DNA from 3 places in the Bradyrhizobium sp. CCBAU 53340 genome. Region 2 is predicted to be linked to each of the others. Evidence: predicted binding sites of a transcription regulator. Region 2 holds the regulator's gene; each other region holds the start of a gene.
The links. The regulator PhoB, encoded in region 2, activates phosphate uptake and scavenging genes when phosphate is short. The targets are predictions, from matches to a motif close to TGTCATNNANCTGTCAT.
Positions count from the first base shown of each region.

Region 1: XH89_RS21995 (RNA degradosome polyphosphate kinase) is a predicted target of PhoB. The motif match lies at 7,915-7,931, and genes of this name have one in related genera.
Region 3: XH89_RS02025 (DUF2794 domain-containing protein) is a predicted target of PhoB. The motif match lies at 3,958-3,974, and genes of this name have one in related genera.

Region 1 covers NZ_CP030055.1:4,597,367-4,607,634, forward strand. Annotated here, with positions in the region: gene XH89_RS21945 (GNAT family N-acetyltransferase) at 1-3, opposite strand, end outside; gene XH89_RS21950 (hypothetical protein) at 1-607, opposite strand, end outside; gene XH89_RS21955 (LysR family transcriptional regulator) at 679-1,719, shown strand; gene XH89_RS21960 (PilZ domain-containing protein) at 1,815-2,651, opposite strand; gene XH89_RS21965 (autotransporter outer membrane beta-barrel domain-containing protein) at 2,854-4,002, opposite strand; gene XH89_RS21970 (cold-shock protein) at 4,379-4,585, shown strand; gene purN (phosphoribosylglycinamide formyltransferase) at 4,670-5,323, opposite strand; gene purM (phosphoribosylformylglycinamidine cyclo-ligase) at 5,323-6,396, opposite strand; gene XH89_RS21985 (CDP-alcohol phosphatidyltransferase family protein) at 6,551-7,093, shown strand; gene XH89_RS21990 (DnaA ATPase domain-containing protein) at 7,185-7,862, shown strand; gene XH89_RS21995 (RNA degradosome polyphosphate kinase) at 8,005-10,194, shown strand; gene ppx (exopolyphosphatase) at 10,210-10,268, shown strand, end outside.
Region 2 covers NZ_CP030055.1:7,474,834-7,485,101, forward strand. Annotated here, with positions in the region: gene XH89_RS35460 (Hsp33 family molecular chaperone) at 1-786, opposite strand, end outside; gene argF (ornithine carbamoyltransferase) at 1,081-2,016, opposite strand; gene XH89_RS35470 (aspartate aminotransferase family protein) at 2,016-3,218, opposite strand; gene XH89_RS35475 (GcrA family cell cycle regulator) at 3,675-4,187, shown strand; gene phoB (phosphate regulon transcriptional regulator PhoB) at 4,278-4,991, opposite strand; gene phoU (phosphate signaling complex protein PhoU) at 5,006-5,722, opposite strand; gene pstB (phosphate ABC transporter ATP-binding protein PstB) at 5,734-6,555, opposite strand; gene pstA (phosphate ABC transporter permease PstA) at 6,552-7,397, opposite strand; gene pstC (phosphate ABC transporter permease subunit PstC) at 7,399-8,388, opposite strand; gene pstS (phosphate ABC transporter substrate-binding protein PstS) at 8,537-9,550, opposite strand; gene XH89_RS35510 (ATP-binding protein) at 9,701-10,268, opposite strand, start outside.
Region 3 covers NZ_CP030055.1:422,500-432,767, forward strand. Annotated here, with positions in the region: gene acnA (aconitate hydratase AcnA) at 1-2,442, shown strand, start outside; gene XH89_RS02020 (thioredoxin family protein) at 2,660-3,439, shown strand; gene XH89_RS02025 (DUF2794 domain-containing protein) at 4,038-4,409, shown strand; gene XH89_RS02030 (GNAT family N-acetyltransferase) at 4,519-5,049, opposite strand; gene XH89_RS02035 (Bax inhibitor-1/YccA family protein) at 5,263-6,054, opposite strand; gene XH89_RS02040 (ABC transporter permease) at 6,338-8,908, opposite strand; gene XH89_RS02045 (ABC transporter ATP-binding protein) at 8,905-9,627, opposite strand; gene XH89_RS02050 (arylesterase) at 9,683-10,268, shown strand, end outside.

The sequences.
Region 1 (10,268 bases), 2.9 Mb from region 2:
CATCTGTGAAACTCCTTGCTTGGATGATCGCGCCCGGCATGCGTATCGGCTGCCGATGCCAGGGACGCTCGTAACACCAGAGATCGGGCTGGAAGCTTGAAACGGGCTCGAATCCGGTCGCCTTCATGATCTCGCGTCCGGCCACGGTTGACGGCTGCGCATAGCAGTCCGCGCCGCGAAATCTTATCTGCCGCAGATGAGCCGCAGCCTTGCCAAGACCAGCGATGCCTCGGCCGGTCGTCGCGATCGCCCAGATGTAGATGGCTGCGACGTCCTCATTTGCCGAAGCGAGATAACGCGTTTCGGGCGCGGTCAGACAGATATCGTCGAGCAGCAATGCATCATGCCCGCGGTCGTTGAGAAACAGGAAGGCCATGCCGCCGAGCAGATTGCCCTTCCGGGAGAAGGTCAGGATGCTCTGCGGATCGAACGCGAAATATTTCGCCAGCTCCATCGCCCCAATCTGAACGCCCGGCACCAGGCGGTGCGCCATCTCCGCGAGCACAGAGATTTCGGAAAATTGCGCGCAGCGCACATCCACCTCGGGGCTCAGCGGCAGGGCGTCGAAATCATGCCTTGGGGCAAACAGGCCCCTTTCCATACTCATGTCGTCCCTCTATCGTTCAGGAGTTTTGCACGTCCCTATCGGCGGAAGCTTAGCGGCCGGAGATCAGGAGTATGCAGCAAGTATTGCACCGGGGTGCTGCAATGATGCAGCACCATGAAGAAGCGCTAAATGCGTCCTGGGACGATTTGAAATTGTTTTTAGCCTGCGCAAAATTTAAAAGTTTCCGCAATGCCGCCGAAGAGCTCGGCGTCACCTCCACGACATTGATGCGCAGGATCGACCGGCTCGAAGAGAGCATCGATTGCAAGCTTTTCCTGCGTGACCAGAGCGGGCTCACGCTGAGCGACGAAGGCGCTGCGATGATCGCCGACGTCGCGCATATGGAGCAGCACGCCTTCAACGTCTTCCGCCGGGCTTCACGATCCTCCAACGACACGTCGGGCACCGTGCGCGTCGCGGTGACGGAAGGCCCCGGCAATTTCTGGATCCTGCCGCGGCTGATCGACTTCCAGAAGACCTATCGCAAGATCACCGTCGACCTGCGCTGTGCCATGGAGCAGGCCGACGTCGCCCGACTGGAGTCGGACATCGCCATCCAGCTCGAGCCGCCAACCAATCCCGATCTCATCGTCGCCAAACTCGGCCGGCTGCATATCTATCCCTTCGTCTCGAGGGACTATGCAGATCTCTACGGTGTACCGGCGACGCTCGCCGAATTGCCGAACCACCGCATCATCAAGCAGAGCGCACCGCAGGTCGACGACAGCGCCTATGCCCGCGTGCTCGGGTTGAAATCCCTCGACGGCATCGTCGGAATCAAGACCAACTCCTCGGTCGGGGTGCTCTATGCGGTCGAGCGCGGCGCCGGCGTCGGTTTCCTGCCGACGGTGTCGATCGCGCTCGGCGCGCCGCTCGTCGCCATCGACCTCGGCGTCAGCCACCACGCCGATCTCTGGCTGACCTATCACAAGGAGTTCCGCGCCTCCGAGCGGCACAAGATCGTGGTCGATTGGCTGAAGCAGATCTTCGATCCCAGGACCTATCCCTGTTTCCGCGACGAATTCGTCCATCCGAATGCGCTGGTGCCGATGATGACGGCCGCACGCGAGGCCTTCGGATTGACGGACTATGTCGCGACGACGCCGGCTTAAGTCGCCAAGCGGATTCGTCAAACTTCTGTCGGCGCAAACTCAACCATCCGGCGGCTGTGAGGTTCTCGGCCGATGAGTTGACTGCGGGCAATTCATCAACCGAAGCGCACGCCAATCCGCTTCGGCTTGCGCCAGACCACCGTGCAGCGCCGTTCCGCCGATTCCATTTCCATCACCAGGCGGAAATTGTCCGGAACCAGCGCAAGATTTGCGTCCTCGATTAAAGCACCGCTGGCGGAAATATCGCGCACCATGCAGGTCAGCCTTTTGCCGGCAAAGCTGATCCTGGCAGCGCGTTTCACGGCACGCCGCGGTAACTTGCGATTATCGCGCCCGGCCGCCGCTGTCTTGTCCGGCTCGCTGTTCGATACAGCGAGGTCCGGCTGCTTCACGGTCGCGCTCGGCCTGATCAGACCCGAGAATACGATATCGGCTTGCATCTTGAAATCGCCGAGGACCCGACGCCGTGTGTTGGCGATAGTCAGCTGCAGCGACGCGAGGATTTGTTCGACGGCCCCGTCACGGCCAAACGGCAATAGCAGACGGTGACATTCCACACGCCGGCCGTTGGGGCCAATGGTCGAAATGATCATGTAGACGGCAGCACCTGTGTCCGCACACTGCTTTGCGGCATCCAGCGTCACTCGCCGCAACGACATCGGCACGACCTCTTCCATGGTCTTGCCGGCCCAGTCCGAGTTGAAAGCCTGCGATACGTTCTCACCCTGGTACAACGCGCGGAACTTCTGGCGGGGCCCTTTGCCCTCGATACTCCAGACCACGAGCTGCTTTGGATCGTGCGATAAGGCCGTTGCGTCAAGTTCCGTGAAGGCGGGGAAGCGCCGGCCGGCCGACAATTGATCCCAATAATCGGTGAGCGCGCGCTGCGAAGGCGATTTGATCGCCACAGACGATATGAGTTTGAGCCTCATCCGATTTATCCGACCGCGTGAGGCATAAAGCTTGGCGGAAGTGATTTAAGGATGGCTGAATATTCCCCCCGCGCTGCTCCTCGTGCCCTTGACGGTGCCGATTTCGGACTTGGCAGCCACCCCGCCTACCAAGGTACCGCGTCCGGTCGTCGCCCTCGCCCTGTCTGTTTGGAGAAGGACGGCGTCTCAGGATGTGCTCCGATTACCAGCGGTATTCGAAGCCGACCGTGCCCTGGTGCGAGGTCAGCTCGTTGCGGAACTTGCCGTCGTAATTGACGTAGAGCCGCGCGGTATTGGTCAGGCTGAGCGAGGCCGCGGCACCGGCGTCCATGCCGTAGCGGCTCTCGCCGATGCCGGGGACGATAATGTTCTGGGTCCCCAGGCTGACCTGCACCGAGCCGAGGTCCTGATAGAAATTGTCGACGAACTTGCCGTAGGCTGACAGGTCCAGAATTTTCCGGTCGAAGATGAAGTACCGCCCGATCTCGGCGCCGATCATGACGCGCGCGCGTGCGATCGCGCTCGAACCGACGTTGAGGGGATCGAGGCCGCCAGCCTCCTGGAATGCCGCGCCGGTGGCGCGCACATATTCGAGCGCACCCTTGGGCACGACGCGCATCTGGTCCTTGGTCCAGTAATAGCCGATCTCGGTCAGCGCGCCGTCGACCGCGGCACGATAGCCCGCGGTTGCGAGGCCAAAGCCGGTATCCCTGATAGAATGGACCTTGCCGAAGCCGTGCACCACCGCAAAGGCCCAGGTCCACGGCCCCTTGTCGATGGAGCCGTTGAAGCCGACCTGGGTCAGGTCGAGCGTGGCCGACTGGAGCGCGAGCGGCACGTCGATGTCGGTATGGCTCTGGTCGACGGAGAAGCCGAGATTGACGCCCGGCGCGATCCGCGCGCCGAAGCCGGCGACACCGCCGAATGTCTTGCGCTTGTCGCCGACGAAGTCACCCTGCGCATCGGTCCGGATCGAGATCCCGTAGCCCTCGTACCAGGTGCGATAGCGCGGACCCTCGGTGCTCTCGGACGCGCCGCCCCCACCCGGATTGGTGCGTGAGGCCCGGTTGATGCCGCTGGAAGCCTGGTTGCCGAGGCGCTCCAGGAAGTTCGAGCCGAGATCGAGCGTGCTGCTGCCGGCGGACTGGTTGACATTGGTCGCTGTCGGGCTCGGTGTCGGCGACGGGACCGGCGTCGGAGACGCCGCCGGCGTCGGGGTCTGCGCGAAGCCTGATGCAACCGGCATCATCACGGTAACTAACAGGGCCACGGCAATTGCCGTCATGATCCGGCGGACACGGTCCAGCCCGATCGTCTGCCGTATCCCTTGGGGCTGCTCAGTGCAGCACATGACGACTAATCCCGAAGCAAAAGGCGGCCCGCGAAAATACAACACGGATGGCGAGCAGATGCGGCGATTTGTGCTGAACTGCCACGAGGGGTCAACCGTTTGGCACACTACCGCCAAGGCGATTGCCCCTGATTGTGGTTCCGCTGCCACAGGTCGCAAATTGCAGCGGGGCATCTTCGATGCAGTCTTGAAATTCGCGCGCGCCTTGCTAGCGCGTGGTTTTCGTGGTGGAATATCGTACACAATCGGAATTGGCCGCTCGACTGTGCGTTTCGCGACAGACTCAAGACTCGAACAGACTTCCGGAAGCCCGTTTGTGACGTGGCGCGCGAAAAAGCGGCCGCGTCTTTTTAGTATCTAGCGGAGGAGACTAACGATGCCACAAAAGGGCACCGTCAAATGGTTCAACCCGACCAAGGGCTACGGGTTCATCAAGCCGAACGGCGGCGACAAGGACGTGTTCGTCCATATCTCTGCCGTTGAGCGTGCTGGCCTCTCGACCCTGAACGAGAACCAGGTGGTTGAATACGACCTCGTGGAGAACCGCGGCAAGACATCCGCGGAGAACCTCAAGGTCTCCTGATTTCTCACGACACGCGAGAGATCATGACGATGCCCCCGGCTCTGCCGGGGGATTTCATTTGGGAAGGCGAAACGCGACCGCGCTTCAGGTCACCACCGGCGCAACCAGAAAATTCTCCGACGCCGCGCTTCCCGCAGTCTTGCACACGTCACCCTCAATGCGGACCTTCCCGCTCGCAAGCAGGCTCAGTGCCGCAGGATAGATGCGGTGCTCGACTTCGAGTATGCGCTCGGACAGCGTGTCGGCCGTGTCGTGATCGCTGACGGGTACAGCCCCCTGCATCACGATCGGGCCTGCATCGGTCTCGGGGATCACGAAGTGCACCGTCGACCCGGACAGTTTCACGCCGGCGCGCAAGGCCTGGCCGTGCGGGTCGAGCCCGGGGAATGAAGGCAACAGCGACGGATGGATGTTGAGCATCCGCCCGTACCAGGCCTTGGTGAATTCAGCGGTGAACAGGCGCATGAAGCCGCCGAGGCAAATCAGCTCGATGCCGTGCTCGTCGAGCGCGGCCTGCAGCACCTTTTCGAAGCCTGCGCGGTCCTTGCCGAACGGCTTGCTCTCGATCACCAGCGTCTTCACGCCGGCTGCCCTGGCCCGTTCGAGACCGAGCGCATCGGCCTTGTTCGAAATGACCAGCGAAATCTCCGCCGGAAAGTCGGCCGCGCTTGCTGCCTTGATCAGCGCGGCCATGTTGGAACCGCGCCCCGAGATCAGAATGGCGACGCGCCGCTTCATCACAGCGCCAGATCGAGCTGGCCGTTGTAGACGACGCGGTGCTCGCCTTCGGCCGGGATCACCGTGCCGAGCTGCGCCACGGTCTCGCCTGCATCGGTGAAGACCCGCACGACTTCGTCAACCTTGTCAGGCTCGACGATCGCGATCATGCCGATACCGCAATTGAAGGTGCGCAGCATTTCGAGCTCGGCGATGCCGGCTTGCGCCGCCAGCCATTTGAACACCGGCAGCACCGGCAGGCGGGCGAGGTCGATGCCGACGCCGAGATGGTTCGGCAACACCCGCGGAATGTTATCGGTGAAACCGCCGCCGGTGATATGGGCGAGGCCCTTCACCGCACCGGTTTCGCGGATCGCACGCAAGCAGGATTTGACGTAGAGCCGCGTCGGCGTCAGCAGCGCACCGCCAAGCGTCATGACCGGCGCGAACGGCGCCTGCGCCCCGAAGCCGAGGCCGGACTGTTCCACGATCTTGCGCACCAGGGAGAAGCCGTTGGAATGCACGCCCGACGAGGCAAGGCCGATCACGGCGTCGCCCGCGGCGATATCCTTGCGCGGCAACAACGTGCCGCGCTCGGCGGCGCCGACGGCAAAGCCGCCCAGATCGTAGTCGCCGTCCTTGTAGAGGCCAGGCATCTCGGCGGTCTCGCCGCCGATCAGGGCGCAGCCGGATTCGCGGCAGCCCTCGGCGACGCCGGCGACGATGGCTGCAGTGGCCTCAGGGTCGAGTTTGCCGCAGGCGAAATAGTCGAGGAAGAACAGCGGCTCGGCGCCCTGCACCACGAGGTCGTTGACGCTCATGGCGACGAGGTCGATGCCGATCCCGCCATGCAGGCCGGTCTCGATCGCGATCTTGACCTTGGTGCCGACGCCATCGGTGGCCGCGACCAGGACGGGGTCCTTGAAGCCGGCCGCCTTGAGGTCAAACAGGCCGCCGAAACCGCCAATCTCGGCATCGGCTCCCGGCCGCACGGTGGCGCGCACCATTGGCTTGATCAGGTCGACCAGGCGGTTGCCCGCGTCGATATCGACGCCTGAATCGGCGTAAGTGAGGCCGTTTTTGCGGTCGGTCATGCCCGATTTCCAGTGGGTTTGCGGCTGGTTACGTCGAATTCCGGGGACGCGCAATGGCTCGCATGGCGCCCCGCCCTATACTATGTAGATATCAACCGGTTCAGCCTTCAAACGGGCCGGATTCGAGGTCAGGCCGGGTGCCGGGAAGCGCCGTGTGAGTATTCCGAACATCATTACCCTGGGCCGCATCATGCTGGTCCCGATCATCGTCTGGGCCATCGTGTCGAGCCAAATGGAGGTGGCGTTCGCCGTCTTCCTGATCGCGGGCGTCAGCGACGCCGTGGACGGTTTCCTGGCCAAGCGCTTCAACATGACCAGCGAACTCGGCGCCCTGCTCGATCCGCTGGCCGACAAGGCCTTGCTGGTCTCGATCTACCTGTCGCTGGGGATCTGGGGCGACATTCCGCGCTGGATCGTGATCCTGGTGGTGTCGCGCGACATCATGATTGTCGCCGCGGTGATCGTGTCCTGGCTGTTCGACAAGCCGGTCGAGATGAAGCCCTCGAAGGTGTCGAAGCTCAACACCGTCGCCCAGGTAGCCTATGCGGCGCTGGTGCTGGCTGCCCTCGCATTCGGCTTCAACCCGGCCCCCTATGATATAATGCTGATGGGCTTGGTCACGGTGTTCACACTGTCCTCCGTGTCGCTCTATCTCCTCGAGTGGCTGCGGCACATGAGCACGATCGAGGCCAAATGAGGCGGGACAAGGCCCCGTAAAGGGCCAACTCTCGATCAAATAAGTCGAATCTTCAGACAGCGCCGGCGCGCCGGCACGGAGCAAAGCAAGCGTGGCAGGCCGCGTTCATCCTCGACAACTGGCATTCTCGCTTCCGCACGCGGAGAGCCTCAGCCGGGACAATTTCCTCGAGGGCCCAGCCAATGCGGCCGGACTTGCTCTGATCGACAGCTGGCCGGAATGGCCAAACCGGATCATGTGGCTGGCCGGCCCCGAAGGCTCGGGCAAGAGCCATCTCGCCGCGATCTGGGCCGAGTTATCAGGCGCCCGCTCGACCACGGCCAATGCGCTGACCGCAGCCAGCGTCCCCGGCGCACTGGCGACCGGCGCGCTGGTGGTGGAGGATCTCAAGGCCGGGGATTTCGACGAACGCGCCCTCTTCCATTTGATGAACCTTGCCCGCGAGGACGGTGCGTATGTGCTGTTCACCGGACGGGAGGCGCCGGCGGCGATCGAGGTCGAACTTCGGGACCTGCGCTCCCGGCTTCGGACGATTCCCGTGATTTCGCTCCTGCCGCCGGACGACCGGCTGTTCCGCGGCCTGATCATCAAGTTCTGCGCCGATCGCCAGCTCGCCGTGGACGAGAGCGTGGTGAGCTACCTTGCGACCCGGCTGGAGCGGTCGTCGGCCGCCGCCCGGCGCGCCGTGGAATTGCTCGACGGCGAGGCGCTGCGGCTCGGCCGCCCCGTCACAAGGGCGCTTGCCGCCGAGCTGCTTCGGGACGTCTGACCGGGATGGCCCCTTCACGCCCGCTTGACGCGGTGCCGAGGCGGAACATCAATGTCATCGAAACGTCATCGCACTAACACATGCTCCGGCCGGTTTTGCGCGTAAGTCGCAAATTGGGGCAATTTTGATGGACCGACTTCTCATGGACTCCGCGCAAACTGTTGAAACAAAAGAGAAAGATACGGAATCCGAGGGTCTGCCGGCGATCGCTTCGAGCCCCGAGCGGTTCATCAATCGCGAGCTGTCCTGGCTGCACTTCAATCGGCGCGTCCTGGAGGAATCGGTCAACCCGAGCCATCCCGCGTTGGAGCGGGTGCGATTCCTGTCGATTTCGGCAAATAACCTCGACGAGTTCTTCATGGTCCGCGTTGCCGGCATCAAGGCGCAAGTCCGCGAGGGCATTGCCGAACGCGCGCCCGACGGTCTGACCCCGTCCGAGCAGCTCGCACTGATCAACCGCACCGTCTCCCGGCTTGCCTCGGACCAGCAGGCGATCTGGCGCGACCTGCGCGGCACGCTCGCCGAGGTCGGCATCGTGCTGGTCGACGGCAAGGACGTCACCAAGGCGGAGCGGAGCTGGCTCGAGGACTATTTCCTCAACAACGTGTTCCCGCTGCTGACGCCGCTGGCCATCGACCCGGCCCACCCCTTCCCGTTCATCCCGAGCCTCGGCTTCACCATCGCGCTCCAGCTCACGCGCGAGGCCGACGGCAAGCCGATGAACGCGCTGATCCGCATGCCCGGTAAGATCGACCGCTTCATCCGCCTGCCGGCCGAGGGCAAGGTCCGCCTGATCTCGCTGGAGCAGGCCACCAGCCTGTTCATCAACCGCCTGTTCCCCGGCTACAGCCTTCACGGCCAGGGCGCCTTCCGCATCATCCGCGACTCCGAGCTCGAAATCGAGGAAGAGGCCGAAGACCTCGTCCGCCTGTTCGAGACCGCGCTGAAGCGCCGCCGCCGCGGATCGGTGATTCGGCTCGAGATCGACGCCAAGATGCCGGAGGAGCTGCGCAGCTTCGTGCAACACGCGCTGTCGGCATCCGACGACGAGGTGTTCCTGGTCGACGGCGTGCTCGCCATGAACGAGCTGTCGCAGCTCACCCGCCTCGACCGGCCCGACCTCGAATTCACCCCTTACGTGCCGCGCCATCCCGAGCGCGTGCGCGAGCATGGCGGCGACATCTTTGCTGCGATCAGGCAGAAAGACCTGATCGTCCATCACCCTTACGAATCCTTCGACGTGGTGGTGCAGTTCCTGCAACAGGCCGCGCGCGACCCCGACGTCGTCGCGATCAAGCAGACGCTCTATCGCACCTCCAACAACTCGCCGATCGTGCGCGCTCTCGCCGAAGCTGCAGAAGCCGGCAAATCCGTCACCGCACTGATCGAGCTGAAGGCGCGCTTCGACGAAGAGGCCAACATCCGCTGGGCGCGCGACCTCGAACGCGCCGGCGTGCAGGTCGTCTACGGCTTCCTCGAGCTGAAGACCCACGCAAAGCTCTCGATGGTGGTGCGCCGCGAGGGCGGCAGCCTCACCACTTACGTCCATACCGGCACCGGCAACTATCACCCCGTGACCGCGCGCATCTATACGGACCTCTCCTACTTCACCTCGGAACCGACGATTGGCCGCGACGCCGCACGCGTGTTCAACTTCATCACGGGCTACGCCGCGCCGAGCGATCTGGAAAAGATGGCGGTGTCGCCGCTGACCTTGCGCAAGCGCATCATCGAGCACATCCAGGGCGAGACCGAGCACGCCCGTCACGGCAAGCCCGGCGCGGTCTGGATGAAGATGAATGCGCTTGTCGACCCCGACATCATCGACGCGCTGTACGAGGCCTCGCAAGCCGGCGTCCAGGTCGAGCTCGTGGTGCGCGGTATCTGCTGTCTCCGCCCCGGCATTCCCGGCCTGTCGGAGAACATCCGCGTCAAGTCGATCATCGGACGCTTCCTGGAACACGGCCGAATCTATTGCTTCGGCATGGGCCAGGGCCTGCCGAGCGCCAAAGCGGCTGTGTATATCTCGTCCGCCGATATGATGCCGCGCAACCTCGACCGCCGCGTCGAGGTACTGTGCCCGCTGCAAAATCCGACGGTGCATCAGCAGGTTCTCGAACAGATCATGGTCGCGAATCTGAAGGACAATGAGCAGAGCTGGCAATTGTTGCCGGACGGGTCTTCAACGCGTATGAAGGCCGCGAAGGGCGAGGAGCCCTTCAACGTCCACAACTACTTCATGACAAATCCGAGTCTGTCTGGCCGTGGAAAGTCGCTCAAGGAATCCTCGCCGCGGCGTCTCACGCGCCGAAACGAACGCCATCAGTCCTGACCGGAGATCTTTGCCGTGAAACGGCCGCGCAGGCGTGGCGCTAGCGTCGCGGTCATCGACATCGGCTCCAACTC
Region 2 (10,268 bases):
CCGCTCGCCGGAGAGATCGGGATCGATCAGCTCGACGTCCTCGACCGTTTCGATCAGCGAGCGCGCCTCGACCCAGGCATCGTCCTCGGCGACGCTGTGCACCGCGGCGGCACCTTCGGGCGCATCGCCGGGATGCAGGTCCGCCTGCCGCGCGCGCTCCGGGGCCTTCGGCAGAAACTGCATCAGCATGCCGCCGGCGCGCCAGCGGTGCTTGCCGCCGTCGCTCGAGCGCCACTCCTCGCCGACCGCAAGGCGCACGCGCGTCGGGATCTGCTCGGAGCGCAGGAAATATTCGTGGGCAGCGTCTTCCAGGCTGCCACCGTCGAGCGCGACCAGGCCCTGATAGCGGCTCATGTCCGGCCCCTGGTCGATGGTCATGGCGAGATGGCCGCGGCCGAGCAGCGTCCCGGAATCCTTGGCCTCACCAAGGCGCGCGGCATCGAAGCGCGCGTAGGCGCGCAGGCGATCGGGTGCCTGGTAGTCCACCACCAGGAACGACACCGGACCGTCGGTCTGGGCCTGAAGGATGAAGCGGCCCTCGAACTTCAGCGCCGAGCCGAGCAGCGTCGTCAGCACGATCGCCTCGCCGAGCAGCTTACCGACCGGCGCTGGATAATCGTGCTTGGTCAGGATGTCGTCCAGCGCCGGGCCAAGCCGCACCAGACGGCCGCGCACATCGAGCGCGTCGACCTCGTAGGGCAGCACGGCATCATCGATCGGAACCGCTGATGGCGCGCGAACCGGGCCTTCCGGCCCGGTGCTCATGTCAGGGGATTGGGAAACCATGGGGCGTTATCTGGGGTCGGAGGATGGGAAATGGAAGGGGGCGCGAGGTAGTGTGTTCCGGGTACAGTTATGATCGCACAACGTTGCGACAAACGCAGCGTCATCCCAGGGCGCGCGAAGCGTGAGCCCGGGATCCATAACCACAGGCCTAAGTCATAGCGCGGGACGACAACTCCAAGTCATCGCCAAACAACTGCCTGTGGCTATGGGTCCCGGATCGGCGCGCGCCTGAGGGCGCGCTTGTCCGGGACGACGGTGGAGAATGGGGCCAGCGACGCAGCCCCACCACCGAGATCACTTCACCGCGTCAAAGCACCAGGCCAAAATGCCCTTCTGCGCATGCAGGCGGTTTTCGGCCTCGTCGAATACGACCGATTGCGGGCCGTCGATCACCTCGTCGGTGACCTCCTCGCCGCGATGGGCCGGCAGGCAGTGCATGAACAGCGCGTCGGGCTTGGCCAGCGACATCAGCTTGGCATTGACCTGGTAGGGCTTGAGCACGTTGTGGCGGTGCTCGCCTTCCTTGTCGCCCATCGACACCCAGGTGTCGGTGACGACGCAATCGGCGCCCTTCACCGCGGCTTCCGGATCGGTGCCGATCACGATCGATGCGCCGGTCGTCTTGATGAAGTCGCGCATCACCTTCTTCGGTGCGAGCTCGGGCGGGGTTGCGACATTGAGCTTGAACTTGAAGCGCTCGGCCGCATGGGCCCAGGACGCCAGCACGTTGTTGTCATCGCCGGTCCAGGCCACGGTCCGGCCCTCGATCGGGCCGCGATGTTCCTCGAAGGTCATGAGGTCGGCCATCACCTGGCAGGGATGCGAGCGGCGCGTCAGGCCGTTGATGACAGGCACGGTCGCGTTCGCCGCGAGCTCCAGCAGCGCCTCGTGGTTGAGGATGCGGATCATGATGGCGTCGACATAGCGCGACAACACGCGCGCGGTATCGGCGATGGTCTCGCCGCGGCCAAGCTGCATCTCGGCGCCGGTGAGCATGATCGGCTCGCCGCCGAGCTGGCGCATGGCGACGTCGAACGAGACGCGGGTGCGGGTCGAGGGGCGCTCGAAGATCATCGCCAGCGTCTTGCCCTCGAGCGGACGCACCGGCTGATGCGCCTTCTGCTTCGCCTTCATGGCGGAGGAGGCCGCGAGCATGCTCTTGAGCTCCGACAGCGGCAGCTCGTTGATATCAAGAAAGTGCTTTGGAGTTTTATTGGGTGCCTTGCTCATCAGCTTGCCGCCCGCTTGTTGCCTGACAGCGCCGTGCAGGCGCGTTCGAGCCTGATGACGCTGTCCTCGATCTCCGCCTCGGTGACGATCAAGGGCGGCAGGAAGCGCACGACATTGTCGCCGGCGCCGACGGTAAGCAGTTTTTCGTTGCGCAGCGCTGCGACGAGGTCGGCGGAGGGCACCACGGCCTTGATACCGATCAGGAGCCCCTCGCCGCGCACCTCGCTGACGATCTCAGGATGACGGTCGATGACGGAAGCGAGCTTCTGCTTGAGCAGCAGCGACATCTTCTGCACGTGGTCGAAGAAGCCGGGCTTGAGCATGACGTCGAGCACGGCGTTGGCGGCCGCGATCGCCAGCGGGTTGCCGCCGAAGGTCGAGCCGTGCGAGCCCGGGCCCATGCCGGAGGCCGCATCCGCGGTCGCCAGGATCGCGCCGATCGGAAAGCCGCCGCCGAGCGCCTTGGCCAGCGACATCACGTCGGGCGTGACGCCGGTGCGCCGATGAGCGAACAGATCGCCAGTGCGGCCCATACCGGTCTGCACCTCGTCGAAGGCGAGCAGCAGGCCCTTCTCATCACAGAGCTGGCGCAACGCCTTGAGGAAGCCTGATGGCGCCGAACGCACACCGCCCTCGCCCTGGATCGGCTCGATCAGGATGCCGGCGGTCTCTGGACCAATCGCCTTCTTCACGGCCTCGATGTCACCATGCGGCACCTGGTCAAAACCGTCCATCGGTGGACCAAAGCCTTCGAGATATTTCGCAGAGCCGGTCGCGGCCAGCGTTGCCAGCGTGCGGCCGTGGAAGGCGCCTTCGAAGGTGATGATGCGATAGCGCTCCGGATGTCCCTTGGAGAAGTGATGATGGCGGACCAGCTTGATCACGCCCTCCAGCGCTTCCGCGCCGGAATTGCAGAAGAATACGAAGTCCGCAAAGCTCTCGCTGCATAGACGCGCGGCGAGCCTCTCGCCATCAGGGCTCTGAAACAAGTTCGACATGTGCCAGAGCTTGGTCGCCTGCTCCTGCAACGCCTTGACCAGCGCAGGATGGGCATGGCCAAGCGCATTCACGGCGACGCCCGAGGTGAAATCGAGATAGCGATCGCCGTTGGTTGCGATCAACCAGACGCCTTCACCGCGCTCAAAACCGATGTCGGCTCTGGCGAAAACGGGGAGCAAATGCGGCGCTGCGCTGTTGGTCATGACGATCACTTGATTGTTGCGGACGGACAATGTGTGCATTGCGCAACGCACCATTGACCGGCCCGGAAAACGAAACGTGCCGCCTTTTAAGGGCGGCACGCACGACTATCTTAGGCCTGGTGAAACGGGTGTCAATGCCGCCCGGAAAGCCTCGCGAAACGCTGATTCCGTAGTCTTGCGGTGGCGATTTTGCGGGATTTTCGCCACGGAACATGTGGAAGCGAGTCGGCGGACTCTTGCGCGTGAGTCACGCCATATTGTAGCGTTTGGCTTGTCAGATACGACATCTCGTGCAGCGGTTCTGATCCCATAAGTCCTCATGTACCGGCGTAAACGTTCGGGCGCATCTGGTGCGCCCGGCGAGCCTTAAGGGATTCTGGCGGCACGGGTTTTTCGAGACTTAGGCATTCGTCGTGCCGCCCCAGGATGGCGGCGCGCGGCGAAGGAAAGGGTGCAATGACGGTTTTGACCTGGTCCGACGATCGCGTCGAGCAGCTGAAAAAGCTCTGGGAGGCCGGACTTTCGGCCAGCCAGATCGCCGCTGAGCTTGGGAATGTCACCCGCAACGCCGTGATCGGCAAGGTGCACAGGCTCGGCCTGTCCGGCCGGGCCAAGAGCCCCTCATCGGCAGCTCCGCGGCCGCGCAAGGCGCGTCCCGCGCAGCACATGATGCGGGTGAGCCGCCCCATGGCGCGCGGCAACACCGCGCTGGCGCAGGCCTTCGAGGTCGAGGTCGAAGCCGAACCCGTTACCTATGACAACGTGGTGCCGATGAGCCAGCGGCTCTCGCTGCTCGAACTCAACGAGGCGACCTGCCACTGGCCGGTCGGCGACCCCTCGAGCCCGGATTTCTTCTTCTGCGGCGGCAAGGCACTGTCCGGCCTGCCCTACTGCGCCCAGCACTCGCGTGTCGCCTATCAGCCGGCCGCCGATCGGCGCCGCGCGCCGGCCAAGCCGAGCACGCGCTGAGCATTGCTGAGACGACATTGTCCCGGCCCGGGCCGGGACAAAAAGAAAAGCGCGCCACTGGGCGCGCTTTTTTGTTTGGCATGAGTGCCGCTAGCTTGACGTCTGCTCTGCCTTGGCAAAGCGATCGTCGAGCGCATAGCCGGCACCGCGGACGGTGCGGATCGGATCCTGCTCGCGGCCGAGATTGAGCAGCTTGCGCAGGCGGCCGATATGGACGTCCACGGTGCGCTCGTCGATATAGATGTCGCGGCCCCAGACGCTGTCGAGCAGCTGCTCGCGCGAGAACACGCGGCCCGGATGTTCGAGGAAGAACTCCAGCAGGCGGTATTCGGTCGGGCCGAGATCGATCGGCCGGCCCGAGCGCGCCACGCGGCGCTTTTCGCGGTCGAGCTCGATGTCGCCGAAAGCGAGCACGGTGGCGAGCCGCTCGGGGCTGGCGCGCCGCAAGAGGCCCTTCACGCGGGCGAGCAGCTCGGGCACCGAGAACGGCTTGACGATGTAATCGTCGGCGCCGGTGGCAAGTCCCCGCACCCGCTCGCTCTCCTCGCCGCGCGCGGTGAGCATGATAATCGGCAGCTGCTTGGTGTCGGACCGGGTCCGCAGCCGGCGGCACAGCTCGATGCCCGAGAGCCCCGGCAGCATCCAGTCGAGCACGATCAGATCGGGGATGTGCTCCTTGAGGCGGGTGTCGGCGTCGTCGCCGCGCATCACCGTCTCGACGTCATAGCCGTCGCCCTCGAGGTTGTAGCGGAGAAGCTCGGTGAGAGCTTCCTCGTCCTCAACAACCATAATGCGTGCGCCCATGGGCTCGTCGCTCCTTAAGTATTCGGGACCGTGGTGGCGAAGGTCGTCATGTCGCCCTTCGGCCGCTTGTCGGTGATGGCCTGGCCTTCGATCATGTAGAACACCGTCTCGGCGATGTTGGTGGCATGGTCGCCGATCCGCTCGATGTTCTTGGCGCAGAACATCAGATGGATGCAGAATGAGATGTTGCGCGGATCCTCCATCATGTAGGTGAGGAGCTCGCGGAACAGCGAGGTGCAGATGGCGTCGACTTCCTCGTCGCCCTTCCACACCGCCATCGCCGCCGGCAGATCGTGCGCGGCATAGGCGTCCAGCACCGACTTGACCTGCTGCTGCACGAGGTCGGTCATGTGCTCCAGGCCGCGGAACAGCTTGAGCGGATGGAAATCCGTCTCCAGCGCCGCGACGCGCTTGCCCATGTTCTTGGCGAGGTCGCCGATCCGTTCGAGATCGGTCGCAACGCGCATGGCGCCGACGATCTCGCGCAGATCGACCGCCATCGGCTGGCGGCGCGCGATGGTCAGCACGGCGCGCTCCTCGATCTTCTTCTGCAGCGCGTCGAGCTCGGCGTCGATGGTAACGACGCGCTGGCCGAGCGCGACATCGCGGCGGATCAGCGCGTCGACGGAATCGACGATCATGCGCTCGGCGATGCCGCCCATCTCGGCGACCAGGCGGGTGAGCTCCTGGAGGTCGGTGTCGAAGGCTTTTGCGGTATGTTCAGAACCCATGTCCTGTCTCCTCAGCCGAACCGGCCGGTGATGTAATCCTGCGTGCGCCGGTCGGACGGCGACGTGAAGATCTTGCTGGTGTCGTCGAACTCGATCAGCTCGCCGAGATACATGAAGGCAGTCTTGTCGGAGACGCGCGCCGCCTGCTGCATGTTGTGGGTGACGATCGCGATCGTGTAGTTCTCGGACAGCTCCTGGATCAGCTCCTCGACCTTGGCGGTCGAGATCGGGTCGAGCGCCGAGCACGGCTCGTCGAACAGGATCACCTCGGGCCGCACCGCGACGGTGCGGGCGATGCAGAGGCGCTGCTGCTGGCCGCCGGAGAGCGACAGGCCGGAGGCATTGAGCTTGTCCTTGACCTCGTTCCACAGCGCGCCGCCGCGCAGCGCCTTCTCGACGCGGTCGTCCATCTCGGATTTCGAGATCTTCTCATAGAGCCGGATGCCGAAGGCGATGTTCTCGTAGATCGTCATCGGGAACGGCGTCGGCTTCTGGAATACCATACCGACGCGGGCGCGCAGCAGGTTGAGGTCGAGCTTGGGATCGAGAATGTTGGTCTGATCGAGCATCAGCTGACCGCTAGCGCGCTGGCCCGGATAGAGATCATACATCCGATTGAAGATGCGCAGCAGGGTCGACTTGCCGCAGCCGGACGGGCCGATGAAGGCGGTGACGCGGTTGGTGCCGAGCGTCAGATTGATGTTCTTCAGCGCGTGGTGCTCGCCGTAATAGAAGTTGAGGTTGCGCACCGTCACCTTGGCTGGCGCTTCGGGCAGCGGCTGCTGCGCGGCGAGGTGAGCGTTGGAGCTCACGGATACGGACAGGTCGGTCATTTTGCGGTCCTCTCGGCACCGAGGATGCGGGCGCCAATGTTCAGGGCAAGCACAGTGAGCGTGATCAGCAGGGCGCCGCTCCAGGCGAGTTGCTTCCAATAAGCGTAGGGGCTCTGCACGAAATTGTTGATGGTCACGGGCAGGTTCGCCATCGTCTTGTTCAGGCCGAGGCTGAAGAACTGGTTCGACAGCGCAGTGAACAGCAGCGGCGCCGTCTCGCCGGCGACGCGGGCGGTGGCGAGCAGCACGCCGGTGATGAGGCCCGATCGGGCCGCACGATAGGCGATCCGCTTGATCACCAGCGAGCGCGGCAGGCCGAGCGCGGACGCCGCCTCACGCAGTGCGTTCGGCACCAAGAGCAGCATGTCCTCGGTCGTGCGTAGCACCACCGGGATGACGATGACGGCAAGCGCCAGCGAGCCTGCGATCGCCGAGAAGCCGCGCATCGGCACCACCACCGCGCCGTAGATGAACAGGCCGATGATGATCGAGGGCGCCGACAGCAGGATGTCGTTGATGAAGCGGATCACCGAGGTCAGCTTGTCGTTGCGACCGTATTCGGCGAGATAGGTGCCGGCGAACAGGCCGAGCGGCGCGCCGACACCGACGCCGATCACGGTCATGATCAGCGAGCCGACAATGGCGTTGCGCAGGCCGCCTTCGGTCGAGCCCGGAGGCGGGGTATCCGCGACGAACAGGTCGAGGTTGAGGCCGGCGAGGCCGTTGTAGAGCAGCGTGAGCAGGATCAGCGCGAGCCAGGTGACGCCGAAGGCGGCGGCACCGATGCAGAGCCCGCGGACGACGATATCCTTGCGGCGGCGGCGTGCGTAAATCGGGTTCATGTCACTTCCCCGCCTTCTTTTCCAGACGCAGCAGCATCAGCCGCGCGCCGGCGAGCACGAAGAACGTCAACACGAACAGCAACAGGCCGAGCAGGATCAGGCCGGACTGGTGCAGGCCGTCGCTCTCGGCGAATTCGGACGCGATCGCCGCCGAGATCGTGGTGCCCGGCGCGAAGATCGACGACGAGATGCGGAACGAGTTGCCGATGATGAAGGTCACCGCCATGGTCTCGCCGAGGGCGCGGCCCAGCGCCAGCATGACGCCGCCGATGATGCCGACGCGGGTGTAGGGGATCACGACGCTGCGCACGACCTCCCAGGTGGTGCAGCCGACGCCGTAAGCCGCTTCCTTGAGCACCGGCGGCACCGTCTTGAACACGTCGACCGAGATCGAGGTGATGAAGGGCAGCACCATGATGGCGAGGATCAGCGCGGCGTTGAACAAGCTGAGATAGGACGGGGGACCTGCGAAGATCGCGCCCAGCACGGGGATGCCGTCGAAGATCTTGATCATGAAGGGCTGGAAGGTGTTGGCCAGGAACGGGCCCAGCACGAAGAAGCCCCACATGCCGTAGATGATCGAGGGAATGCCGGCGAGCAGCTCGACCGCCATGCCGATCGGGCGGCGCAGCCATTGCGGGCAGAGTTCGGTGAGGAAGATCGCGATGCCGATCCCGACGGGAATGGCGATCAGCATGGCGATGAAGGAGGTGACGAGCGTGCCGTACATCGGTCCGAGCGCGCCGAGCACGGGCGGATCCGCCGACGGGGCCCAGCGCTGCGTCCACAGGAACGCGAAGCCGTATTCCTTCATCGCCGGGACGGCGCCAATGATCAGCGAGATGATGATGCCGCCGAGAATGAGAAGGACCGAAATCGCGCTGAGGCGCGTGATCCAGTAGAACGTGACATCGCCGAGCTTGAACGCGCTCAAGGCCTTGGCGCGGTCATACGGTCCGGCGTCGTCGATTACATCGCTCTGAACAGCCATCTCTGCCACGCCGATCCCCTGTACCAATAATATACGTTCTTGTTTGGTCTCGCGCCCCGGATAGAGCGCGATACTGATCCGGGGCCGAGAAGCCGCGCGGTCCGCGATGCGGCCATGGAGGTCGCACCGCGTCCCGGGAGCAAGGAGCTTAGCTCTTGATGTCAGCCGACCAGGTCTTCTCGATCAGCTTCACGACGTTGTCGGGCATCGGGATGTAGTCGAGCTCTTCGGCGGACTTCGCACCCTTTTCGAAGGCGAACTTGAAGAACTTCAGCGCTTCCTGCGATGCAGCCTTGTCGACGGCTTCCTTGTGCATCAGCACGAAGGTCGTCGCGACGATCGGCCAGGACTTGTCGCCGGGCTGGTCGGTGAGGATCAGGTAGTAGCCCGGAGCGCTGGTCCAGTCGGCGTTGGACGCGGCGGCCTGGAACGCCTCGTTGGTCGCGTCGACGGTCTTGCCGGCCTTGTTGACCATCTTGGTGTAGGTCAGCTTGTTCTGCTTGGCATAGGCGTATTCGACATAACCGATCGAATTCTTGGTCTGGGCGATATTGCCGGCAACGCCTTCGTTGCCCTTGGCGCCGACGCCAACCGGCCACTCGACGGCGGTGCCTTCACCGACCTTGCTCTTCCAGTCGGCGCTGGTCTTGGAGAGATAGTTGGTGAAGTTGAAGGTGGTGCCCGAACCGTCCGCGCGGTGAACGACCGAGATCGCTTCCGACGGCAGCTTGGCATTCGGGTTCAGCTTCTTGATCGCAGCGTCGTCCCACTTGGTGATCTTGCCGACGAAGATGTCGGCGAGGGTGGCGCCGTCGAGGACGATCTCGCCGGCCTTGATGCCTTCGATGTTAACGACCGGGACGATACCGCCCATGACCATCGGCCACTGGGCAAAGCCGTCCTTCTGGAGCTGATCCGCCTTCAACGGAGCGTCGGTCGCGCCGAAGGTCACGGTCTTGGCCTGGATCTGCTTGATGCCAGCGCCGGAGCCGATCGACTGGTAGTTAACGCCGTTGCCCGACTCCTTTTTGTAAGCATCCGCCCACTTGGAGAGGACGGGGAAAATGAAGGTCGAGCCGGCACCGGTGATGTCGGCGGCAAACGCCGTCGTCGTCGTTGCGGCGACCAAGCCGGCAGCGACGATGGTCTTGAGGAAATTCATGCTGGTCTCCATACAGGGGAGCGAAGCGCCATTCGCGCCCGATCGCGCTCCCCGTGCCGCCCCTTTAGGAGCGGTCGGCTGAGCTTTTACGAAGGTTTCGTGACAGTCGGATGACAGATGCAAGCGATTGAAATCGCTTGCTTTTATGGCTTAAACTAAAGTCTTAGCCGGGGGAAAACAGGCGGTGAAAGTCGCGCCCTGTTTGGGCACGCTTTCGATCAAAAGACGGCCGCGGTGACGGTTAAGAATATGTTTCACCAGCGATAATCCGAGGCCGGTTCCACCCTGGGAGCGGCTGTCGCCGACATCAACCCGGTAGAACCGCTCGGTCAGGCGCGGCAGGTGCTCGGGTGCGATGCCGGGTCCGAAATCCCGCACCATGACCCGGATTTCCTGACTCGCATCGGCAGGCGTCGGCAGAGTCAGCGAGACGATGACGCGCCCGCCGGAGGCGCCGTATTTGAGCGCGTTTTCGATCAGGTTTTCGAACAGGCGGAGCAGCTCCTCGCGGTCGCCGGCGATCATGACCGGGCCGTCAGGCAAATGGGTCTCGACCTCGACCTGGCGCTCGCGCGCCAGCGGCTCAAGCCCGTCGGCGACCTGGAAGATGATCGGCAGAAGGTCGACCAGGGTGTCGGGCCGCACATGGGCCGACAGCTCGACCCGCGACAACGAGAGCAGATCGTCGATCAGGCGTGCCATGCGGGTGGCCTGATTG
Region 3 (10,268 bases), 680 kb from region 2:
GGCGTTCCCGCGGTGGTCGACCTCGCCGCGATGCGCAACGCGATGCAGAGGCTCGGCGGCGATGCCGAGAAGATCAACCCGCTGGTGCCGGTCGACCTCGTCATCGACCACTCCGTGATCGTGAACTTCTTCGGCGACAACAAGGCTTTCGGCAAGAACGTCACCGAGGAGTACAAGCAGAACCAGGAGCGCTACGAGTTCCTGAAGTGGGGCCAGAAGGCGTTCTCGAACTTCTCCGTCGTGCCGCCCGGCACGGGTATCTGCCACCAGGTCAATCTCGAATATCTCGCCCAGACGGTCTGGACCAAGAAGGAGAAGATGACGGTCGGCAAGAAGACCGGCACCTTCGAGGTCGCCTATCCGGATTCGCTGGTCGGCACTGACTCCCACACCACCATGGTCAATGGTCTCGCCGTGCTCGGCTGGGGCGTCGGCGGCATCGAGGCGGAAGCCTGCATGCTCGGCCAGCCGCTGTCGATGCTGCTGCCCAACGTCGTCGGCTTCAAGCTGAAGGGCGCGCTGAAGGAAGGCGTCACCGCGACCGACCTGGTGCTGACCGTCACGCAGATGCTGCGCAAGCTCGGCGTCGTCGGCAAGTTTGTCGAGTTCTTCGGTCCCGGCCTCGACCATCTCTCGGTCGCCGACAAGGCGACGATCGCCAACATGGCCCCCGAATACGGCGCGACCTGCGGCTTCTTCCCGGTCGATGCCGCGGCCCTCGATTATCTCAAGACCTCCGGCCGCGCTTCGGCGCGCGTCGCGCTGGTGCAGGCCTATGCGAAGGCGCAAGGGCTGTTCCGCACCGCCAAGTCGGCCGATCCGGTGTTCACGGAAACGCTGACGCTCGATCTCGGCGATGTCGTGCCCTCGATGGCCGGCCCGAAGCGCCCCGAAGGCCGCATCGCGCTGCCCTCGGTTGCCGAAGGTTTTGGTCTTGCGATGACCAGCGAATACAAGAAGGCCACTGACGGCGCCAAGCGCTTTGCCGTCGACGGCAAGAACTTCGATATCGGCCATGGCGACGTCGTGATCGCCGCGATCACCTCCTGCACCAACACCTCGAATCCGAGCGTGTTGATCGGTGCCGGCCTGCTCGCGCGCAACGCCGCGGCGAAAGGCCTGAAGGCCAAGCCGTGGGTGAAGACCTCGCTCGCCCCGGGCAGCCAGGTGGTCGCCGAATATCTCGCCAATTCCGGTCTCCAGCCCGACCTCGACAAGGTCGGTTTCAACCTGGTCGGCTTCGGCTGCACCACCTGCATCGGCAATTCCGGCCCGCTGCCTGAGGAGATCTCGAAGTCGATCAATGACAACGGCGTCGTCGCGGCCGCCGTGCTCTCCGGCAACCGCAACTTCGAAGGCCGCGTCTCGCCCGACGTGCAGGCGAACTATCTGGCCTCGCCGCCGCTGGTCGTCGCCTACGCGCTCGCCGGCAGCGTCACCAAGAATCTCGCCACCGAGCCGCTCGGCGAAGGCAAGGACGGCAAGCCGGTGTACCTGAAGGACATCTGGCCGACGACGAAGGAGATCAACGCCTTCATGAAGAAGTTCGTGACCGCGTCGATCTTCAAGAAGAAGTATGCCGACGTGTTCAAGGGCGACACCAACTGGCGCAAGATCAAGACCACCGAGAGCGAGACCTATCGCTGGAACATGTCTTCGACCTATGTGCAGAACCCGCCCTATTTCGAAGGCATGAAGAAGGAGCCGGAGCCGGTCACCGACATCGTCGAGGCGCGTATCCTCGCCATGTTCGGCGACAAGATCACCACCGACCACATCTCGCCGGCCGGTTCGATCAAGCTGACCTCGCCCGCCGGCAAATATCTCAGCGAGCACCAGGTGCGCCCCGCCGACTTCAACCAGTACGGCACGCGTCGCGGCAACCATGAAGTCATGATGCGCGGCACCTTCGCCAACATCCGCATCAAGAACTTCATGCTGAAGGGCGCCGACGGCAACATCCCTGAAGGCGGTCTGACCAAGCACTGGCCCGACGGCGAGCAGATGTCGATCTACGACGCCGCGATGAAGTACCAAGAGGAGCAGGTGCCGCTGGTGGTGTTCGCCGGCGCCGAATACGGCAACGGCTCCTCGCGCGACTGGGCCGCGAAGGGTACGCGTCTGCTCGGCGTTCGCGCCGTGATCTGCCAGAGCTTCGAGCGCATCCATCGCTCCAACCTGGTCGGTATGGGCGTGCTGCCGCTGACCTTCGAGGAAGGCACCTCCTGGTCGTCGCTCGGCCTCAAGGGCGACGAGAAGGTCACGCTGCGCGGCCTCGTCGGCGACCTCAAGCCGCGCCAGAAGCTGACCGCGGAGATCGTCTCCAGCGACGGTTCGTTGCAGCGCGTTTCGCTGCTTTGCCGCATCGATACGCTGGACGAGCTCGACTACTACCGGAACGGCGGTATTCTGCACTATGTGCTGCGCAAGCTCGCGGCTTAAGCGCGAATTTGTGAACACTGGCTCACCGCGACGTGAGTAGAAGGTTAAACGAAGGCGGCCTATCAAAAGGCCGCCTTCGTACGTTTTGCGGTATGTTTCAGATGGGCCCGTCCGGGAAATCCCGCCCAGGACGGTTGAATGTACCGCGCCTGTAAGACTACGGTGACCATCAGGCGATAAGATCTGTCCCAACGAGTGACCATGTGTGACGTTCGACATGACTGGAATGATGGCTTCTAATTTCGTTTCGCGCTGGTCCGGGGCACTTTGGTCGGGAGCACTCGGCATCTGCGTGATCGTCGCGGTCATCCGTCCCGCCGAAGCCGATCCCCGCGCAGTGGTCGAACTCTTCACCTCCCAGGGCTGCTCGTCCTGCCCGCCTGCCGACAAGGTCATCGGCGACCTCGCCAAGGATCCCTCGATCATCGCGCTGAGCATGCCGATTGATTATTGGGATTATCTCGGCTGGAAGGACACGCTGGCGGACTCGCGTTTCTCGGCCCGGCAGCGCGCCTATTCACGCATGCGCGGCGACCGCGAGGTCTATACGCCACAGGTCGTGGTCAACGGCGCTACGCATGTGATCGGCAGTGATCGCGCCGGCATCGAAAATGCGATCGGCAAGACCGACATGGGTGCGGGCGTGATGAGCGTGCCGGTGACGATGTCGCTCGCCGGCAAGCAGATCAACGTGTCGGTCGCTGCGAGCAAGGAACCGACGGTCTCGCATGGCGAGGTCTGGATCTGCTCGATCGCGAAATCGGTGCCGATCGAGATCGGCCGCGGCGAGAACCGCGGACAGCAGATCACCTACCACAATGTCGTACGCAATCTGCTCAAGGTCGGTGACTGGAACGGACATCCGGAAAGCTGGACCGTGCCGCTCGAGAATTTGACGTCACGCGATGGCGTCGACGGCGCAGTGGTTTACGTCCAGGACGGCAGCCGCGAGAGGCCCGGTCCGATGCTGGGCGCGGCGTACACGTCGCTGCATTGATTCTCTGACAGTAAGTTTCGCTCGATCTCCTCATGGTGAGGAACGCGCTCTTGCGCGCGTCTCGAACCATGAAAGGCCCGCGCTGTTGCATCCGGGCCTCGATCCTTCGAGACGCCGCGCAAGGAGCGCGGCTCCTCAGGATGAGGGGTGAAAGTCTTCGCGCTGGGATGAGGGAATGCACGGCGGCGGAGACACACCGCCACAAACAAAAAAGGACCAACTCGCGTTGGCCCTCCTTGTCGCGCGTACAGACCCGATCCTGTTCGACCCCGGGGGGCTGGGGGCTGAGGAATCCGGAACCGAAAGGACCGGGTCAACGCACACACGTCTTTTCGCAGTGCAGGGCGGCAGGCGATGGGCGGAAAAGCGGCGATCCTGTGATTCCTGCTAACGATCCCGTGACGGTTTGCCGCTGAGAAGTTCCACCGTGGCGTGTGTCATGATTCGCTGGCCGCCGCCGGGCTGAACCTTGGTCCCCATGTGGCCAACAGCCCCTTGCGGCGGGGAACAGTTGGCGCAATCATGCAGGTGTCATGATCCGCGGTTCCGGGGACGGTCTTTCGCGGAGCCGGTCATGCCGACGATGAGGAGGCGCCCCATGAGTTTGACGTCGGAGGATGCCGATCCGAGCGAGCAGCGCGCAGTGGCGCGCCCCGCCGCTGCGAATACCCAGCCGAACCGGGTGACGTTCAACCGGCTTGAGCTGCACCGAATTCTCAATCTCTACGGCCGTATGGTCGCCGACGGCGAGTGGCGCGACTATGCGATCGACTTCCTGAAAGACCGCGCGGTGTTCTCGGTCTTCCGCCGGGCCTCCGAAGTGCCGATCTACCGTATCGAGAAAGATCCGCGGCTCGCCCGCAAGCAGGGCATGTACAGTGTGATCTCCGCGACCGGCCTGATCCTGCGCCGCGGTCACGAGCTCGAGCGCGTGCTGCTGGTGATCGATCGGAAGCTGGCGGTGGTCTAACCACACGGCCGGTGCCGTAGGGTGGGCAAAGGCGCAAAGCACCGTGCCCACGGTCTCTTAATGATCGCCGAGATTGTGGGCACGCTCCGCTTTGCCCACCCTACGAGACCTATTTCGCCGGCACCGTCCTCGCGCCTTCACCGAGATCCCGCTGCATCATCACCGTGTCGAGCCAGCGACCGAACTTCAGGCCGACATTCGGATGCGTGCCGATCATCTTGAAGCCGCCTCTGGTGTGCACGCCGATCGAGCCGGCATTGGCGGAATCGCCGATGACAGCGATCATCTGGCGGAAGCCGCGCGCCTCGCATTCCTTGATCAGCCGCTCCAGCAGCAATGAGCCGATACCGCGGCGGTGGAAGCTCGGATCGAGATAGATCGAGTTCTCGACCGTGAAGCGGTAGGCCGGGCGCGGCCGGTAGGCGCCGGCATAGGCGTAGCCGGCAATGCTGCCGTCGATCACAGCGACGAAATAGGGATAGCCGCCGTCGACCAGCGCGCGATAACGACGCGTCATCTCGGTGAGATCGGGCGGATCCAGCTCGAATGTCGCCGTGCCCTCGCGGACGGCCTGCTGGTAGATGGCGGTGATGGCGGGGAGGTCGGCCTCAAGCGTAGGCCTGATTTCGGGTGCGGACATGGAGGCAAGATTAGAGTGTCCTCGCGGCGGCTGGAAGAGGCAACGCAGTTTCCACATCGTCATTGCGAGCGCAGCGAAGCAATCCAGAAATGCATCCGCGGAGGGACTCTGGATTGCTTTGCTGCGCTCGCAATGACGGGGAGGGGCTGCGGGCAAACAAAAAACCCCGGCCTTGCGGCCGGGGTTCGTATCCGTTCCCTCGAGGTCTTGCGCTTAGTCGCGCTGGCCGAGGAGCTGCAGCAGCAGCGTGAACAGGTTGATGAAGTTCAAATACAGCGACAGCGCACCTGAGATCGCCGCGCGCTCGGCGATGTCACCGCCGGCCGAAGCATAGCCGTAGATGTACTCGTTCTTCAGCCGCTGCGTATCCCAGGCGGTGAGGCCCGCGAACACCAGCACGCCGACCACCGAGACGATGAACTGCAGCGCGGTGCTGGCCAGGAACAGGTTCACCAGGCTCGCGATGATGATGCCGATGAGGCCCATGAACAGGAACGAGCCCATGCCGCTCATGTCACGCTTGGTGGTGTAGCCGTAGAGGCTCAGCGCACCGAACGTCGCCGCGGTGATGAAGAACACCCGCACGATCGAGTCATGCGTGTAGACCAGGAAGATGGTCGACAGCGAAACGCCCATCAGTGCCGAGAACACCCAGAACAGGATCTGGGCGGTCGAGGGTGCCAGACGGTTGATGCCGGCCGAGATCACGAACACCATGGCGAGCGGCGCCAGCATGAACAGATATTTCAGCGGGCTCACGAACATCGCGTAGCCGAACGGCGTCAGGAACAGCTTGCCGACGCGGACGGCTTCCGGGGTCGGAACGTCAGTCACGGCAGCCATGTAAACGCCGAGCGCGGCAAGGCCGGTGATGGCAAGGCCAATGCTCATGTAATTGTAGATGCGCAGCATGTAGGCGCGCAGACCGGCGTCGACCGTCGCGGCGTCAACACGCCCGGCGGCCCTGCCGAAAGGAGAAGCGTAATTGCGGTCTAGGTCCGACATGGTCGAATTCCCGTTGGTTGTCCGGTCCGGCACAGGGGTTGCCATGCCGCCGGTTCGTCAAATTCTATCTCGGATACCGATGTCTGCCGACATTAATTTTGGCTAACAATCGGGGCTCCGAACCCATCCGATATGTGGGAAACTAACACATTCGCTGCAACCGTCCACGCGCGGCCGAATGTCGCCCTCCACGCGTGTTCCTGACGAGAACCTGACAGGCAGACGTGGTTAATTCGCGGGAATCGCGCGATTTCGGTCCCGCGCTGTCATCCGCTACCTTTTGTCACAAATTCCGCAACACCGTGGCGGGCTTTTTGTTCAACGCCAGCAGCGTGCCGGCGAGCCCGAGCCCGACGGTGACGACCAGGGCGGCTGCCACCACGCCGGCCGCGCTTGCAGCCTGCCAGACGAAGGTCAGCGTCATCAGCCGCGTCACGATCATCCAGGCCGCGATGCTGCCGGCGATCACGCCGAACACCGCGGTGGCGAGCCCGATCAGCAGATATTCGAGCGCATAGGCGCCGAGCAGCCGCAGCCGCGTCGCGCCCAGCGTCTTCAGGATCACCGCATCATAGACGCGGTGGCGATGGCCGGCGGCGAGGGCGCCGCCCAGCACCAGGATCGCGGAGATCAGGGTCACGGCGCTGGCGCCGCGGATCGCGAGCGTGAGATTGGTCACGACCGAGCCGACCGTCTCCATCACCTCGCGCACGCGCACGCTCGTCACCATCGGATAGGCATCCGCCACCTGCTTGATGATCTTGCCGTCGCTAGCAGCATCGCCGCCGGCCTCCGTCAGCGTCGCGATGTGGGTGTGCGGCGCGCCCTTGAAGGCGTTGGGCGAGAACACCAGCACGAAATTGATGCCGAGCCCCTGCCAGTCGATGGTGCGTAGATTGCCGATTCTGGCCGGGATGTCGCGGCCGAGCACGTTGACCACGATCTCGTCGCCGAGCTTGAGGGAGAGGCCGTCGGCGATCTTCTTCTCCATCGAGACCAGCGGCGGGCCGGAATAGTCGGCGCCCCACCATTCGCCCTCGACCACCTTGGAACCCTTCGGCAGCTCGCCGGTATAGGTCAGGCCGCGATCGCTCTGCAGCACCCATTCGGAATCGGTTGTGGGCTTGAGGTCCTCGGCGCGCACCCCGCGCGCGGCGACGATGCGCCCGCGCAGCATCGGCACGTCCTCGACCTTCGCGCCCGGGGCGATCTGGCGGAGATAATCGTCGAAGGGAGCGGCCTGCGTGCTCGGAATGTCGATGAAGTAGAACGACGGCGCGCGGTCGGGCAGCGCGGCAAGAAACTGCCGGCGCAGATTGCCGTCGATCTGGGTGATGGTGACGAGCACGGCGAGGCCCAGCCCCAGCGACAGCACGACCGACGGCGTCAGCGCGCCGGGCCGGTGGATGTTGGCGATCGCCAGCCGCAGCATGGTGAAGCGCGTGCGCGGCAGTCTTCGCGCGATGGCCATCAGCAGGCCGGCAACGCCGCGCAGCACCGCGAACACGACCACCGAGGAGACCACGAACACCGCGGCGATGCGCTTGTCGAAGGATAGGCCGATCACGACCGCAACCAGCAGCGCGACGACGACACCCATGAAGACGAGATAGCCCAGGCGCGGCCGGTGCCATTCCGCCGCGATGGTGTCGCGAAACAGTGCCGCAACCGGCACGTCGTGCACCCGGCCGAGCGGCCACAGGCCGAAGGCGAGCGCGGTCAGGAGACCGTAGACGAGGGACAGCGCCAGCTCGCCCTCATGCACCGCCGGCACCACCGGCAGCGGCAACAGCTTGCCGAACAGGCCGACGATGGCGAACGGCATCGCCGCGCCAAGCGCAAGGCCAATCACCGAGCCGATCGAGGCCAGCAAAACGACCTGCGCAAGATAGATGCCGAAAACATCGCGCCCGGTGGCACCGACGGCCTTGAAGGCCGCGATCACCTCGAGCCGGCGGTCGATATGGCTCTTCACGGCATTGGCGACGCCGACGCCGCCGACCAGGAGTGCGGCGAGGCCGACCAGGGTCAGGAATTGGGTGAAGCGGCTGATGTTGCGCTCGAGTTGCGGCGAGGCATTGGAGCGGCTGCGCACCTCCCAGCCGGCCTCTGGCGCGGCGTTGCGCGCATCCGCGATGAAAGCCTCGGTGGCGCGCTCGCTGTTTGCTGTCTCCGGCAGCTTCACGCGATACACCCAGCGCACCAGGCTGCCGGGCTGGACCAGCCCGGTGGCGCGCAAGGCCGCCTCGCTGATCAGGAAGCGCGGGCCGAAGCCGATGCCGCCGGCGAGCTTGTCGGGCTCGGCCTCGACGCTCGAGCGGATCTGGAAGGTCGCCGAGCCGATGGTGACGCGGTCGCCAACCTTCAACGACAGCCGCGCCAGCAGCGCCGGGTCGGCAGCCGCGCCGAACGCGCCGTCCTTCTCCGCGAGCAGATCGCTCAGCGGCAGCTGTGGTGCCAGCGTCAACTGTCCCAGCATCGGATAGGTGTCGTCGACCGCCTTCATCTCGACCAGCGCCAGCTTGCCCTCGGCCGAGCGCGCCATGCCGCGCAGCGTCGCTGCGGTCGAGACCCTGCCGCGCGAGCGCAGGAAGGCGACCTCTTCGGGTTTTGCCTCGCGCTGGAACAGCACGAAGGACACGTCGCCACCGAGCAGCGTGCGGCCCTCGCGTGCAAGACCATCGGAGAGGCTCGCCGACACCGAGCCGACGCCGGCGATTGCCATGACGCCCAGCGCGATGCAGGCGATGAAGACGTAGAAGCCGCGCAGGCCCCCGCGCAATTCGCGCAAGGCATAGCGCAGCGACAGCGCGACGCCGTTCGGCTTTGCAAACGGTTCGACGGCGATGCTCATGCGTTGGTTGTCTGCGTGTCGATGCGGCCGGAGCGCAGCCGGATCACGCGATCGCAGCGATGCGCGAGCGAGGAATCGTGCGTCACCAGCACCAAGGTCATGCCGCGCTCGGCATGCTTGGTGAACAGCAGGTCGATAATCTGCTTGCCCGTCGCCTCGTCGAGATTGCCGGTCGGTTCATCCGCGACGAGGATAGCGGGATCGGGCGCCAGCGCGCGCGCGAGCGCGACGCGCTGCTGCTCGCCGCCGGAGAGCTGCGTCGGATAATGATGCAGGCGATCGCCGAGCCCGACCGATTGCAGTTCTTCGGCTGCGCGCTTGCTGGCATCAGGGTTGCCGGCGAGCTCGAGCGGCACCGCGACATTCTCCAGTGCCGTCATGGTCGGAATCAGATGGAAGGATTGGAAGACGATGCCGACCTGGCGGCCGCGGAAGCGGGCCAGCGCGTCCTCGTCGAGGGCATTGAAAGGCGTGCCCGACACCACCACCTCTCCGCTATCAGGACGCTCCAGCCCCGCCATCACCATCAGCAGCGTGGATTTGCCCGAGCCTGACGGGCCGATCAGGCCGATCGTCTCGCCCGAGCTGACGCGCAAGCTGATATCCTTGAGGATGTGAACGCGTGCCGCCCCTGACCCCAATGACAGATTGACGTTGGAGATGGCGATGGTGTCCGGCGTCGTGCCGGCGAGCGAAGAGGTTTCGATGCGACTGTCCATGGTCCGGTCATATGGCAACTCCGCACGCGCGGTCGAGAGGCGTTACGGATTGTTCATGCACATAGCCGTGTTGATGCTCGCTTTGATGACGCTCGCGCGTCCGGCCTGGGCGGACGCGGCAAGACCGATCAAGCTTGTCGTCCTCGGTGATTCCTTGAGTGCCGGCCTTGGCCTGCCGGCCCAGGATGCGTTTCCCGCAAAGCTTCAAAAAGCCTTGCAGGCCAAAGGCATAGAGGTTGAGATGACCAATGCTGGGGTGTCGGGCGACACCTCCTCCGGCGGCCGCGACCGGCTCGACTGGTCAGTGCCCGAGGGAACCGAGGGCGTCATCGTCGAGCTCGGTGCCAACGATGCGATGCGCGGCATCGACCCCGACTTGACGCGGGCGGCGTTGACCGACATCGTTCAGCGTCTGAAGGCGCGCAAGATCGCCGTGGTGCTGTGTGGCATGCTGGCGCCGCCGAATTTCGGCGCGGACTATGGCGCGCGCTTCAATTCGATTTATCCGGAACTGGCGAAACAGTTCGACGTCCCGCTCTATCCGTTCTTTCTCGACGGCGTTGCAGCCGACGCGAAGCTCAACCAGGCCGACGGCATTCATCCGACCGCTGAAGGCGTGGACATCGTCGTCGACAAGATGC